3 regions of the Oceanobacter sp. ABM4_470 genome follow, and region 1 is predicted to be linked to each of the others. Evidence: predicted binding sites of a transcription regulator. Region 1 holds the regulator's gene; each other region holds the start of a gene.
What was found. The regulator sigma-54, encoded in region 1, starts transcription at its own class of promoters, with help from an activator protein. The targets are predictions, from matches to a motif close to TGGCACNNNNNTTGCTNT.
Positions count from the first base shown of each region.

Region 2: ACXADJ_RS04315 (amino acid ABC transporter substrate-binding protein) is a predicted target of sigma-54. The motif match lies at 2,115-2,132, and genes of this name have one in related genera.
Region 3: glnT (type III glutamate--ammonia ligase) is a predicted target of sigma-54. The motif match lies at 2,235-2,252, and genes of this name have one in related genera.

Region 1 covers NZ_JBSWTR010000001.1:2,891,870-2,896,234, forward strand. The annotation lists gene lptC (LPS export ABC transporter periplasmic protein LptC) at 1-26, shown strand, start outside; gene lptA (lipopolysaccharide transport periplasmic protein LptA) at 13-612, shown strand; gene lptB (LPS export ABC transporter ATP-binding protein) at 609-1,334, shown strand; gene ACXADJ_RS12730 (RNA polymerase factor sigma-54) at 1,462-2,949, shown strand; gene hpf (ribosome hibernation-promoting factor, HPF/YfiA family) at 3,003-3,302, shown strand; gene ptsN (PTS IIA-like nitrogen regulatory protein PtsN) at 3,306-3,758, shown strand; gene rapZ (RNase adapter RapZ) at 3,809-4,365, shown strand, end outside.
Region 2 covers NZ_JBSWTR010000001.1:993,325-997,689, forward strand. The annotation lists gene ACXADJ_RS04310 (amino acid ABC transporter permease) at 1-975, opposite strand, end outside; gene ACXADJ_RS04315 (amino acid ABC transporter substrate-binding protein) at 1,043-2,056, opposite strand; gene ACXADJ_RS04320 (electron transport complex subunit E) at 2,918-3,631, opposite strand; gene rsxG (electron transport complex subunit RsxG) at 3,633-4,295, opposite strand; gene rsxD (electron transport complex subunit RsxD) at 4,295-4,365, opposite strand, start outside.
Region 3 covers NZ_JBSWTR010000001.1:3,005,048-3,009,412, reverse strand. The annotation lists gene ACXADJ_RS13350 (class II glutamine amidotransferase) at 1-550, opposite strand, end outside; gene glnT (type III glutamate--ammonia ligase) at 809-2,158, opposite strand; gene ACXADJ_RS13340 (helix-turn-helix domain-containing protein) at 2,478-3,071, shown strand; gene ACXADJ_RS13335 (branched-chain amino acid aminotransferase) at 3,245-4,240, shown strand.

The DNA.
Region 1 (4,365 bases):
TGAGTACCCGTTATGTTCAAGAATAAGCTGGCCATGCTGTTAATGGCAGTGAGCCTGTTGCCGTTGACCGCCCAAGCCCTCGAAAGCGACTGGCAGCAGGAAATGGTCATCCAGTCCGACCGCGCCGAGCTTGACCGCAAAACCGGCATGGTGGTGTACGAAGGTGACGTTGAGCTGACCCAGGGCACCCTCAAGATTCAATCCGACCGTCTGGTGCTGATTCTGGAAGGCAAAAGCCTCAAGCAAGCCATTGCCGAAGGCGAGCCAGCCCGCTACGAGCAGCAAGTCAGTGCCGATAAGCCGGTGACCAACGCCAGTGCTGAACGCATCGACTACTTTGCTGCCGACAAGCTGATCAACTTCAGCGGCAACGCCGAACTGACCCAGGAAAACAACAGCTTCAGTGGCCAGCAGATTCGTTACGACATCACCGCCGAAACCGTCTCTGCCAGTGGTCAAACGCCAGCCTCCGACCAGTCGGACGCCAGCGGCGAATCCGATAGCCAGCGTATTCGCGTGATCATCCAGCCGCAGCAAACCGGCCAGGCTGACAGCGCCAACAACAACCTGGTGGACACGGACGAGGAGACAGCTGCGGAGACCAGTGAATGAAGACCCTCAAGGCGCAGCACCTGGCCAAAAGCTACGGCGGCCGGGAAGTGGTAAAGGACGTATCGCTGGCAGTTTCCAGCGGTCAAATCGTCGGTTTGCTGGGCCCCAACGGCGCCGGCAAAACCACCTGTTTCTACATGATTGTGAACCTGGTGCAGGCCGACAAGGGCCGTGTCAGCATCGACGATGAAGACATCTCCCACTTGCCGATGCACGGCCGCGCCAAGAAAGGCATTGGCTACCTGCCACAGGAAGCCTCGATCTTCCGCAAGCTCAGCGTTGAAGATAACATTCTGGCCATTCTGGAAACCCGCGACGACCTCAACAAGGCCGGCAGGCAGCAGCAACTGGAGCAATTATTGGACGAATTTCACATCCAGCACATTCGCAAAAGTGCCGGTATGGCCCTCTCCGGGGGCGAGCGCCGACGGGTCGAAATTGCCCGCGCACTGGCCGCTGAACCGTCCTTTGTGTTGCTCGATGAGCCTTTCGCAGGGGTTGACCCGATTTCTGTCGCTGACATCATGGACATCATTCGCCAGCTCAAAAACCGCGGTATCGGCGTGTTGATTACCGACCATAACGTGCGGGAAACATTGGCAATTTGCGAAAAAGCCTACATTGTAGGCGGCGGCCACATCATTGCCGAAGGCACCGCCGACGAAGTGTTGGCCAACGAACAGGTACGGGCTGTGTATCTGGGACAGGATTTCCGTCTCTGATCCGCAACGCTGCCAGAGATTCCGGTATTTCGCTGTTTGCAAAGCGAAACCATACAGGCATAGGCAGGGCGCAAAGCTTGCGTATAATGCACAGAACATGCCGATCATTGATGAACAGTAGCGCAGTATGAAAGCATCGCTTCAGTTAAAAATGGGTCAGTCGCTGACCATGACGCCACAGCTGCAACAGGCCATCCGCTTGCTGCAACTGTCGACTCTGGATCTGCAACAGGAAATCCAGGAAGCCCTGGACTCCAATCCCATGCTGGAACATGACGAGTCCGAGAACGAAGACTTCTCCTCCGAAGCCAGCAGCAACAACGACAATAACGAAACCGAAGTCACTGCCAGCACGCCGGAACCGGAAACCCAGGAACTGGGCGACCAATGGTCTGACGACAAAATGCCGGACGACCTGCCGGTTGACAGCGACTGGGACGACACCTTCCAGACCACCGCCAGCATTGCCGCAGGCCCAGGTCCTTCCGGTGACGATGATTTCGACTATGACTCCCGTCATGCCACCACCGACGACCTGCAAGGTCATCTGGAATGGCAGCTGAACCTGACGCCCATGAGCGACGTCGACCGCGAAATCGCCACTATGCTGATCGACGGTGTCGACGAAGACGGCTACCTGCACACCACCATCGAAGACGTGCTCGAAGCCATGGACCCGGAATCCGAGGTGGAACAGGAAGAAGTCGTTGCGGTACTGAAACGCCTGCAACAGTTCGACCCGGCCGGGGTGTTCGCTCGCGACCTGCGCGAATGCCTGTTGCTGCAACTGGCGCAACTGCCAAAAGACACCCCCTGGTTGACCGAGGCGCAACTGGTGATCAGCGATTTCATCAATCTGCTGGGCAGCCGCGACTACCCGACCCTGATGCGCAAAACCAAATTGAAGGAAGACAACCTCAAGGCGGTACTGCGACTGATCAAGGAGCTCAACCCGAAACCGGGGGCAGGCATCAGCGGCGAACAGTCCGAATACGTTGTCCCCGACGTCATCGTGCGTAACATCCGCGATGAATGGCGCGTCGAACTGAACCCCGACATTGCGCCGAAACTGCGCGTCAACGCCGACTACGCCTCGCTGGTGCGTCGCTCTGACAGCAGCTCCGACAACACCTTCCTGAAAGACCACCTGCAAGAGGCTCGCTGGTTCATCAAGAGCCTGCAAAGCCGCAACGACACCTTGCTGAAAGTGGCGACCAAAATTGTTGAATACCAGATCGAATTCTTCGAAGAAGGCGAAGAAAAGATGAAACCACTGGTATTGCACGACATTGCCGAAGCCGTTGGCATGCATGAATCCACCATTTCACGGGTCACCACCCAGAAATTCATGCACACCCCACGAGGCATTTTCGAGCTCAAGTATTTCTTCTCCAGCCACGTCAGCACCGACACCGGCGGAGAGTGCTCCTCGACCGCTATTCGCGCCATGATCAAGAAACTGATCAGCGAAGAAAACGCGCGTAAGCCACTGAGTGACAACAAAATTGCCACCATGCTGAGCGAAAAAGGCATTCAGGTGGCGCGACGCACCGTCGCCAAATACCGTGAAGCCATGATGATTCCACCATCAAACGAACGTAAACAGTTGATCTGATGTCAACAACAGGTCTAGTCTCAGTATTGGATCTGTAAAGGAGGAGCCGTTTTATGAGCATCACTATTAGTGGCCAACACGTTGAAGTAACGGAAGCCATGGAAGCCTATGTGAAAGAAAAACTGGTGCGCCTGGAGCGCCACGCCGACATCACGTCGGGTCAGTTTATTCTCAAGCTCGAGAAGGATCGCAAGATTGCCGAAGGCACCCTGCACGTAGCAGGTGCCGACATCAACGCAACGGCGACTCACGACGACATGTACGCAGCCATCGACCTGATGGCCGACAAACTGGATCGTCAGGTGCTTAAACACAAAGAGAAACTGGTTGCACGACAGCACGGACAAGGCTAACGCATGACCCTCCAAATCGCCGATATCCTGACCCCGGAACGCACCATCAATGACGTGACGGTTTCAAGCAAAAAGAAGTTGCTGGAGTTCATCTCCAGTCTGGTTGCGGAAGAACTGAGCGATAGCTCATCGGATGAAGTGTTCGAACGACTGCTAGGGCGCGAGCGCCTTGGCAGTACAGGTATCGGCGAGGGCATCGCTATCCCCCACTGCCGTTTGCCTCAATGTAACGAAGCCGTTGGCGTGCTGCTGCACCTGAACAACGCCATCGACTTCGACTCGATCGACCGCCAGCCGGTCGACCTGGTGTTTGCCCTGCTGGTGCCGGAAGAAGCCACCGACGAACACCTGCAAATTCTGGCCACGCTGGCGCAAAACTTCAGCCAGGCCGATTACCGTCAGAAGCTGCGAGATGCCTCTGGCAATCGCCCCCTGTTCGACGCTGCCCTGTCCTGACGGGTAGCCGAACCAGTCACTCAGCCACCGACAACCACTGGAGACAGGTTATGCGTCTGGTCGTCATTAGCGGTCGCTCCGGTTCCGGTAAATCCAGCGCCCTGGCCGTGCTGGAAGACCTGGGTTTCTACTGCATCGACAACCTCCCCGTCGACCTGCTGCCAGCCCTGGCAGAATTGCCATGCAGCGCCGAAAAGCGTTCATCGGTCGCGGTCAGCGTTGACGTTCGTAACCTGCCGGACGACATTGAGCACCTCACTGAAGTACTGACTGAGCTGCCACAACACTACCGCCAGCTCGACATCGTCTTCCTCGACGCCACCGAAGAAGTGCTATTGCAGCGCTTCAGCTCGACCCGTCGCAAACACCCGCTGACCGACAACAATATTTCGTTGGCTGAAGCCATCGACCGCGAAACCGAACTACTGGGTCCGGTGGCCAACATGGCCGACCTGACGCTGGATACCACCAGCATGTCGGTGCATGACCTGCGTGGGCTGATCAAAATGCGCGTTGCCGGTAAAAGCACACCGGACATGGCGGTGCTATTCCAGTCATTTGGCTTCAAGCAAGGCATCCCGCTGGACGCCGATTTTGTGTTCGACGT
Region 2 (4,365 bases), 1.9 Mb from region 1:
CAGAGGAACGATCACGCGCATGGCTTGCGGCACGATGATCAACTTCATGATCTTGCTGTCTTTCAGACCGATGCTGCGAGCCGCTTCGGTTTGGCCTTTAGGCACGGACTGAATACCGGCACGTACAGCCTCTGCAATAAAAGCACCGGTGTAGATGGTGAGCGCAATCGCCAACGCCATCAGTTCGGGAATGATGGTAATGCCACCGCGAAAGTTAAAGCCTTTCAGTTCCGGGTATTCCAGGTGGAAAGGAACGCCCATTACCAGTGTGGCCAGAATTGGCAGGCCCAGCAGTATGGCCAGCGAGATGCGGAACGTTGGCAGCTGGGTACCTTCCAGATCCTGCTTCTTTTTGGCATAACGAACAAAGAACCAGGTGCCTACAACGGCAACGGCCATGGCAACGTAAACCACCATTGCACCGGGCTCCTCCAGTGGTTTTGGCAGGTAAAGACCGCGGATGTTAAGGAAGAAAGCATCGCCAAGGTTGAGGCTGTTACGAGCATTGGGCAGTGCCGCCAGCACTGCGAAGTACCAGAAGAATACTTGCAGCAGCAACGGGATGTTTCGGAAGGTTTCTACGTACACCACAGACGCCTTGCGAATCAGCCAGTTTGGCGAGAAATAGGCAACGCCCATGATAAAACCAACGATGGTGGCCAGAACGATACCGATGGCGCTGACCAGAACCGTGTTCAGCAAGCCAACGTAAAAGGTATCGAGGTAGGTATAGCTGGCATCGTAAGGAATCAACGACATCAGAATGTCGAAGCCGGCCGTCGTGGTCAGGAAGTCGAAACCGGTCTTGATGCCGCGAGCTTCCATGTTGGCCAGAGTGTTACCAATAATGGTCAGCAGGAAATAGCCAAGCGCCGCTACCAACAAAATCTGGTAGAAAACCGCTCGGATATGAGGATTGTTATAAAACGCCGGGGCAGATCCTTGCCCTTTAGTTGAGCTGGATGCGTTTGTCATAATTATCTCTTGGTGGAATTACCCGCCGCAGAACAGCGGCGGGCAGGTGTAGCGGAATAAACCCGAATTAACGGATTGGGTTGGAGTACATCAGGCCGCCCTTATTCCATTGAGCGTTTTGACCACGAGAGATTTGCAGTGGGGAACCCTTACCAACGTTGCGCTCGAAGGATTCGCCGTAGCTACCAACCTGCTTGACGATGTTGTAAGCCCACTTTTGGCCTACGCCCAGTTTTTCACCGGAATCGCCTTCCACACCCAGCAGACGCTTCTGCTCAGGAGAACCCGACTTAACCATCTTGTCAGCGTTGGCGCTGTCCAGACCCAGGTATTCAGCTTCAATCATGGCAGTCAGAGACCACTTAACCACGTTAAACCAGGCGTCATCACCCTGACGAACAACAGGACCCAGAGGCTCCTTGGAGATAACTTCTGGCAGAACCACGGCGTTGGATGGGTTTTTCAGACCAATACGGATGGCGTACAGCTGGGATTGGTCGGACGTCAGTACGTCACAACGACCGCTTTCGAAGCCAGCACGAGTCTGGTCAGAGGTGTCGAAAGTGATGGCAGTGTACTTCATGCCGTTAGCGCGGAAGTAGTCAGCCAGGTTCAGTTCGGTGGTGGTACCGGCCTGGATACAAACGGCAGCGCCGTCCAGTTCCAGTGCGGATTTAACACCCAGGTTCTTGGAAACCATGAAGCCCTGACCGTCGTAGTAGTTAACGCCAGCGAAGTTCAGACCCAGAGAAGCGTCACGGGTCAGAGTCCAGGTGGTGTTACGGGACAGCATATCGACTTCACCAGACTGCAGGGCGGTGAAACGCTCTTTCGCAGTCAGTGGCTTGTATTGCACCTTGTTGGCGTCACCCAGTACAGCAGCGGCTACTGCTTTACATACGTCGACATCCATACCGCTCCAGTTGCCTTTCTCATCCTTCTGAGAAAAGCCAGCCAGACCAGTACTTACGCCACATGACAGCATGCCGCGTTCTTTAACATCGTCCAGAGTACCTGCCTGTGCAGATGCTGCGATGCCCATGGACAGTACTGCTGCTGCGGTAGTCAGCTTTTTCAACATAGGTGTAGCTCCCTGATTTTTAGTAGGTTGTTTCATCAGTCTCTTGGTGCCTCTATGTAATACAAAGACAATGCCAACCCTGAAAGTCCTGTTGATAAAACCAAATAAAAAGTACAAATGGATAAAAACCCTGTTTTTAGAGAATTAAATTCTGAAAACCAAAGTTGAAATAGGAAAAGATTGCTAAGGGTTATAAAAGGCCCTAAAAGGGTGCATTTTTTTAGGGCATTGTGCTGCGTATCTGTGCGAAGCGGGTGCACGCAATTGGGGCGATACGTAACACCGCCTGTAAAACTGGGGTTTTTGGAATATGTGCAAGTTCACAAATAGTGCAAACGAAAGTATCAATAGCCCGCAGCAACGTATCGGCGCAAGCGGTGCTGCTGTTTGTGGGTGACAGTATTACCGATGCTAAATGGTGGAAGAGGGCTGTTAATGCGGCGGCGGTACTTTTTCTTGAGGCGCAGACGCTGTCATGATCCTGATTGACCCAATAGCCCATATGGCAAGGCCTTCAGCGGCTTTGCTTGCCCCTACAGGGATGGTTTCAGGAATTATCTGCCGCTTTTTGCTGAATCGGCTCGGTGATTGGACTGATGGCTGAATAGGTGATTAGCGGAGAGATTGGTCAGAAAAATAAATTGCAGAGCGAGCTGAATAGTCTGCGTGGAATATGTGCTGGTGGCTCATGAATTGTGTGCCGCGGAATTACCAAAAATAGCAGCACGGTCGGCGTGGCTGACGCTCTTTTGCAGTGGAATGGCCGCAGGATTTAATTCTGCCGGAGCGTTTCTGGGGTTGGGAGAATGGATGCGCCTGCTGCCAGATTCCGGCAGTAGGCGCATAGAAGTGAGCAGAAGGTCAGCCTACCTTGCCGGTTACCCGAACCCGTTTCGGAGCACTGGCTTCAACGGGCTCTTTACGAGCTTCGGCAGCATCCTTGATGCGTTTGTCGATCACGTTTTTCACGGCAATCAACAGGCCCATCGCCACAAAAGCACCAGGAGGCAGGATGGCAAACAGGAAGTCCGGGTAATTGCTGAACAGCTCGATCTTCCAGTTGGCCGCCATTGGGCCAAACAGCAGTTGCATGTCGGAGAACAGCACGCCCTGACCCAGAATCTCTCGCATGGCGCCCAGCAGCACCAGTACCACGGTGAAGCCCATGGCCATCATAAAGCCGTCGACCACCGAAGGCAGAATCGGGTTTTTACAGGCAAAGGCGTCGGCACGGCCCAGAATGGCGCAGTTGGTTACGATCAGTGGGATAAAGATCCCCAGCACTTCATAGAGTTCGTAGGTGAAGGCTTGCATCACCAGTTCAGCCACGGTTACGAACGAAGCAATAATCATAACGAAGGCCGGCAGGCGCACGGCATCTGGCACATGATTACGAATCAGCGACACCGAGAAGTTGGAGCCGATCAGTACCATCATGGTCGCCATGCCCAGGCCCAGGGCATTCACGACGGAACCAGTTACGGCCAGCAGCGGGCACAAGCCCAGCAGCTGAACCAGCGCCGGGTTGTTGTTCCACAAGCCGTCGAGGGAAATATCCTGAAGGGATTTGGCCATATCAGTGTTGCTCCTCGGACGAATCGGTGGCTGGCAGGCTCAACAGCTGAGCCTTGTGCAGCTCAAAAAACTGCAGCGCATGTTTTACAGCGCCAACAACGGCGCGCGGGGTAATGGTGGCACCGGTGAATTGGTCGAAGGCACCGCCATCTTTTTTAACGGCCCATTCGTCTTCACCCAGACCAAACAGCGATTTGCCGTTGAACTCCAGCACCCAGTCGGACTTTTTCATATCAATCTTGTCGCCCAGTCCCGGGGTTTCGCGATGGGCAACCACTCGTACCCCGGCGACGGTACCGTCTGCGTTAATGCCCACCAGCATGTCGATCACGGTGGTGTAGCCGTCCGGGGCGACGACCGGGAAAATCAGTGTGCTGATTTCACCATCGCGGCGAGCAATGTGAATGGCGGCGTCGTCTTTCAACGGCCCCAGCAGTTGCTGGTTAAAGCGTTCATCGACGGTGGTGACATCGGTCAGCAAGTTGTTGTCATAGCTGCCGACGGGCACGATTTCATTCAAGGCGCGGGCTTCTGCGGCGCGAATGTTCTGCTGAATACGCTCTTTGGTGCCTACCTGGGCGACGGCAATGGCACCGGCGGTGACAACGGCAAACAAGCCGAGGCCAACGGCGTTTTTGCGAATGGAGGCGAACAGTTCTTTCATTATTTGGCCTCCGGTTTTTTCAGGCCACGGGCCGCTTTCTTGTGGCCGTAGGTACGTGGCTGGGTGTAGG
Region 3 (4,365 bases), 110 kb from region 1:
AACGGTTGTGGTTGGACAGCGAACCGTTGTGCACCAGACACAGATCTTCACCGGTAGAGAACGGGTGGGAACCCGCCATGGTCACCGCAGATTCCGTCGCCATACGGGTGTGACCAATGATGTGGGAGCCTTTCATGCCCTTCAGGTTGAAGGTCTCGGCGATGTGCTCAGGCAAGCCCACTTCTTTCAGAATCTCGATGGAGTGACCCGCACTCAGAATCAGTACGTCCGGCGCTTTTTCTTCAATAAAAGCCGTTGCAGCAGCCGCGTCACAACCCAGTTTGAACACCGCTACGGTGGCGTTCTGGAAGAAATCAACCGAGGTATCCAGACCGGCTTTCACCGACTCGGCCAATGCCGCCCAGTCGTAGTTCATGTCTTCGTGACGCAAGGTCAGCTTGGTGCCGTTTTCTACTTCATCGCCATAGATGGCAAAGCCTGCACTGTCGGGACCACGGTCGGTCATGGCAATCAGCATCGGCTCGAACAAGGCGCCGATCTGGCTCTCCAGAGCCGGATTTTTCAGGTAAAGACCAACGATTCCACACATGGCGTTTTCCTCGTTAATTCGCAAAAAGTCGGGCGTCAGTGGTCGGGAGTCTGGCGCCGGGTTAATTCTTTTGTCGGACGCCGCAAGTCGGACGTCTGACGCATCGTTTGGCTTCGATATGCAGATTCAGGCCGCACGAAGCCGTACTGTATTTGCCAAAGCAAAAACAGCCTGTTTAATTTTTGATATTGCGTTTTCCGGGAGCGCGGGCCGCTGGCCCGCTTTTAATGCGGACGAGCCGTCCGCGCTCCCAGCAAATTAAAAGAACTCGGCGTAACGCTTCACTTCCCAGTCCGACACATGACGACAGTAATCAATCCACTCATCGCGCTTCAGCTTGATGAACTCGTCCATCACTGGCTGGCCGATGGCTTCGGTCAGAATCTTGTCGGCGGCCAGTGCTTCAATCGCTTCACCGAGGTTCTGCGGCAGAATTTCCACACCCAGCTCCTCGCGTTGGGCGGTTGGCATGGTGTAGAGGTTTTCGTTGATTGGCGCACCAGCATCTAACTGGCGTTCTACACCGTCCATACCGGCGGCGATGATGGCAGCGTGAACCAGATACGGGTTACAACCGGAATCTGGCAGACGGAATTCCAGACGACCGTACGGTACGCGCACCATGGCGGAACGGTTGTTGTCGCCGTAGCAAATGTAGGCTGGCGCCCAGGTTGCACCGGAAGCAGAACCACCCACTACCAGACGCTTGTAGGAATTCACGGTCGGTGCGGCGATGGCACACAGCGCCTTGGCGTGATGCAGCAAACCGGCACAGAAGTGGTAAGCCAGTTTCGACAGGCCCATACCGTTGCTGTCGCTGTCGTCACCAAACAGGTTGTTGCCGTTTTCATCCGCAATCGACAGGTGGAAGTGCATGCCGTTACCGGTACGGTCAGACATTGGCTTCGGCATGAACGAGCACACCATGCCCATTTCGTTGGCAATCTCACCAGCGGCCATACGTACAAAGGTGAAACGGTCGGCAGAGGTCAGCGCGTCGGAGTAGGTGTAGTTGATCTCGAACTGGCCGTTGGCGTCTTCGTGGTCAATTTGGTACACGTCCATGTCCACCGCTTGCAGGCTTTCCACGAATTTTTCCAGGAAAGCGCGGGAGCGGGACAGGCCCTTGTAGTCGTAACAAGGTTTGTCGAGCACGTCGGTATCGTCAACGGTGGCCAGTGAACCATCGTCGTTGCGTTTGAATACGTAGAATTCTGGTTCCAGACCGGTGTTCAGGGTCCAGCCACGATCTTCCAGACGACCCAGCTGATTCTTCAGCACCACACGGCTGTCGTAGCCGTATGGCTTGTCGTTAACGTGGCCATCACAGGCAATGCGAGCGTAGCCAGGCTGCCATGGCACGATGCTTATGCTGCTGAGGTCGCCGCGCGCCAGGAAGTCCGGGCCGTGTGGTTCCATACCCAGACCCCACACGGCAAAGCCCGCAAAACCGGCACCGCTTTCCACCACGCTTTTCAGGTGCGCAGCCGGAACCGACTTGGTTTTGGCGACACCGTGAATGTCGACGAACTGAGCCAGTACGTACTTGATCTCGTTGTCTTCCAGAAACTGTTGCGCTTCGCTCAGTGACATACTCGAACTTGCCATGTCTTGCTCCTCAAGTGCTGACCAGTGTAGCTACCGATCAAGTTTTCTCAATAGGAAATTTATTTTCCCTTAAGTGAATGCATAGCCTGTGCCACCTTATTTCCTGTCAGGAATATTTTTTTCAAATTGCTCTGCAGCCCTTGGTATACCTATAGTTAGTTAAGAAATTTTCCCCTTAAGAAAACCGATTTCAGTGCCTGGTGGGCCAGAATGGATGGATTTTGCGCCCCAAAAAAAATCAGAGTGCACGCAAAAGCACCACGACTGAGCACGGTTTTCTGGCATGAGCAGGGGTTGGTGAGGATGAGGAGTAGTAGTGATGAGCGAAAACGGCGAGCGCTTTAATCTCGACCAATACATTGCCATGAAGGTCAAAAAGGCCAGATTGGAAGAAGGGCTGAAAATTACCGATGTGGCGCGGATCTCCGGTATCAGTCAGGGCATGGTCAGCAAGATCGAAAATGCGCAGGTGTCGACCAGTCTGGAGACTCTGTCGCGGTTGTGTACCGCCATTGGTTTACCCATCTCCAAACTGTTCAATGATTACGATCGGCCAGACGGTGGCGCCCATTTCACGCCGTCCGGAGAAGGGCTGGAAGTGGTGCGTCGTGGCACCGACAAGGGCCACACCTACCAGCTGCTGACGTACCAGCGCGGCGGCAAGCGTAATTTTGAACCCTTCCTGATCACCATGGACGATTTGTCGGAAGTGTTCCCGACCTTCTCGCATCCGGGGGAAGAGTTCATCTATATATTGAAAGGCCGCATCGTCTATCGCCACGGCAACCATTTGTACGAAATGGGCCCCGGCGACAGCCTCACCTTTGATGCCGAAACCCCGCACGGCCCCGAGAAGCTGATTGAAGTGCCGTTGCAGCTACTGTCGATCATCAACTATTCGGAAGAGTCGTGAGGCTGTGATTGAACGCTGACTGCAACGGTTTTTCCCAAATTTTTAGAGCAACAATGGGCGTAATACCAATGGGGATCGTGCCGTCGGCGTCAAAAAACTATAAACTGATGGCCGTTGCGTAACAGGGTTACGGCAACAGGTTCTTTATTTGGCTTTGTGTTGGGACTCCGTTCATGTCGAGTTTTGGTTCTGTTTTTCTACCGGAAATGATTTCCGCCGTTTTTGATGGCTCTGAATGGCAAGCGCCAGAGTGGGTCCCAAGTGACCGCCTGACCCTGCACCCGGGCGCCCATGTGCTGCACTACTCCAGCACCTGTTTTGAAGGTTTGAAGGCCTTCCGCCAGCCAGATGGCCGCATTGCCATCTTCCGCATGGATCAGAACATTGCCCGTATGGCGCAAAGCTCGCACCTGCTCTACCTGCCGGAGTTTGAGCCGCAGGCGCTGGCCGACATGATCACCACCGCTGTATCTCGCTACGCCGATGAAATTCCGACACCGCCGGAATCCCTCTACATTCGTCCAACCCACATGGGCACCGAACCTTGTATTGGCAAGGCCGCTGCGCCATCCCTGCAATCGCTGCTGTTTGTGCTGCTGTCGCCGGTGGGTGACTACTTTGCCGGTGGTGCCAAGGCACTGCGCTTGCTGGTTGAACAAAGCGCTGCTCGCTGTGCGCCACACATGGGCATGGTGAAATCCGGTGGTAACTACGCCTCGGCCATGCACCCAACCATGGAAGCACGTAAGCAGTTCAATGCCGACCAGGTGCTGTTTGCACCGGGTGGCGATGTTCAGGAAACCGGCGCGGCCAACTTCCTGCTGATCGACGGCAATGAAATCATCACCAAGGCACTGGACTCCAGCTTCCTGCACGGTGTGACCCGCAGCTCCATCCTGACGCTGGCACGCGATCGCGGCATGACCGTATCCGAGCGTGAACTGACTGTGGCTGAACTGGTGGAACGCGCCAGCAAGCCGGGCTGTGAAGCAGCACTGTCTGGTACTGCGGCGGTACTGACGTCTGTAGGCACCCTGATCATCGACGGTGAAGAACACACCATTGGCTCCGGCGAGCCAGGCCCTGTAGTTCAGTCCCTGCGTGAAGAACTGAACAACATTCAGTGGGGTAAAACCGAAGACCGTCATGGCTGGCTGACCTACGTTTGATCTGCCAGACAGTAGACTGCAAATAAAAAAACCGGCGCTTCGAGCGCCGGTTTTTGTTTGTGGGGAGTGAGTTCGAGGTTTTGTTTCAGACTATTGAGAACAAGCTATATCGAGAGCGAGCTCTC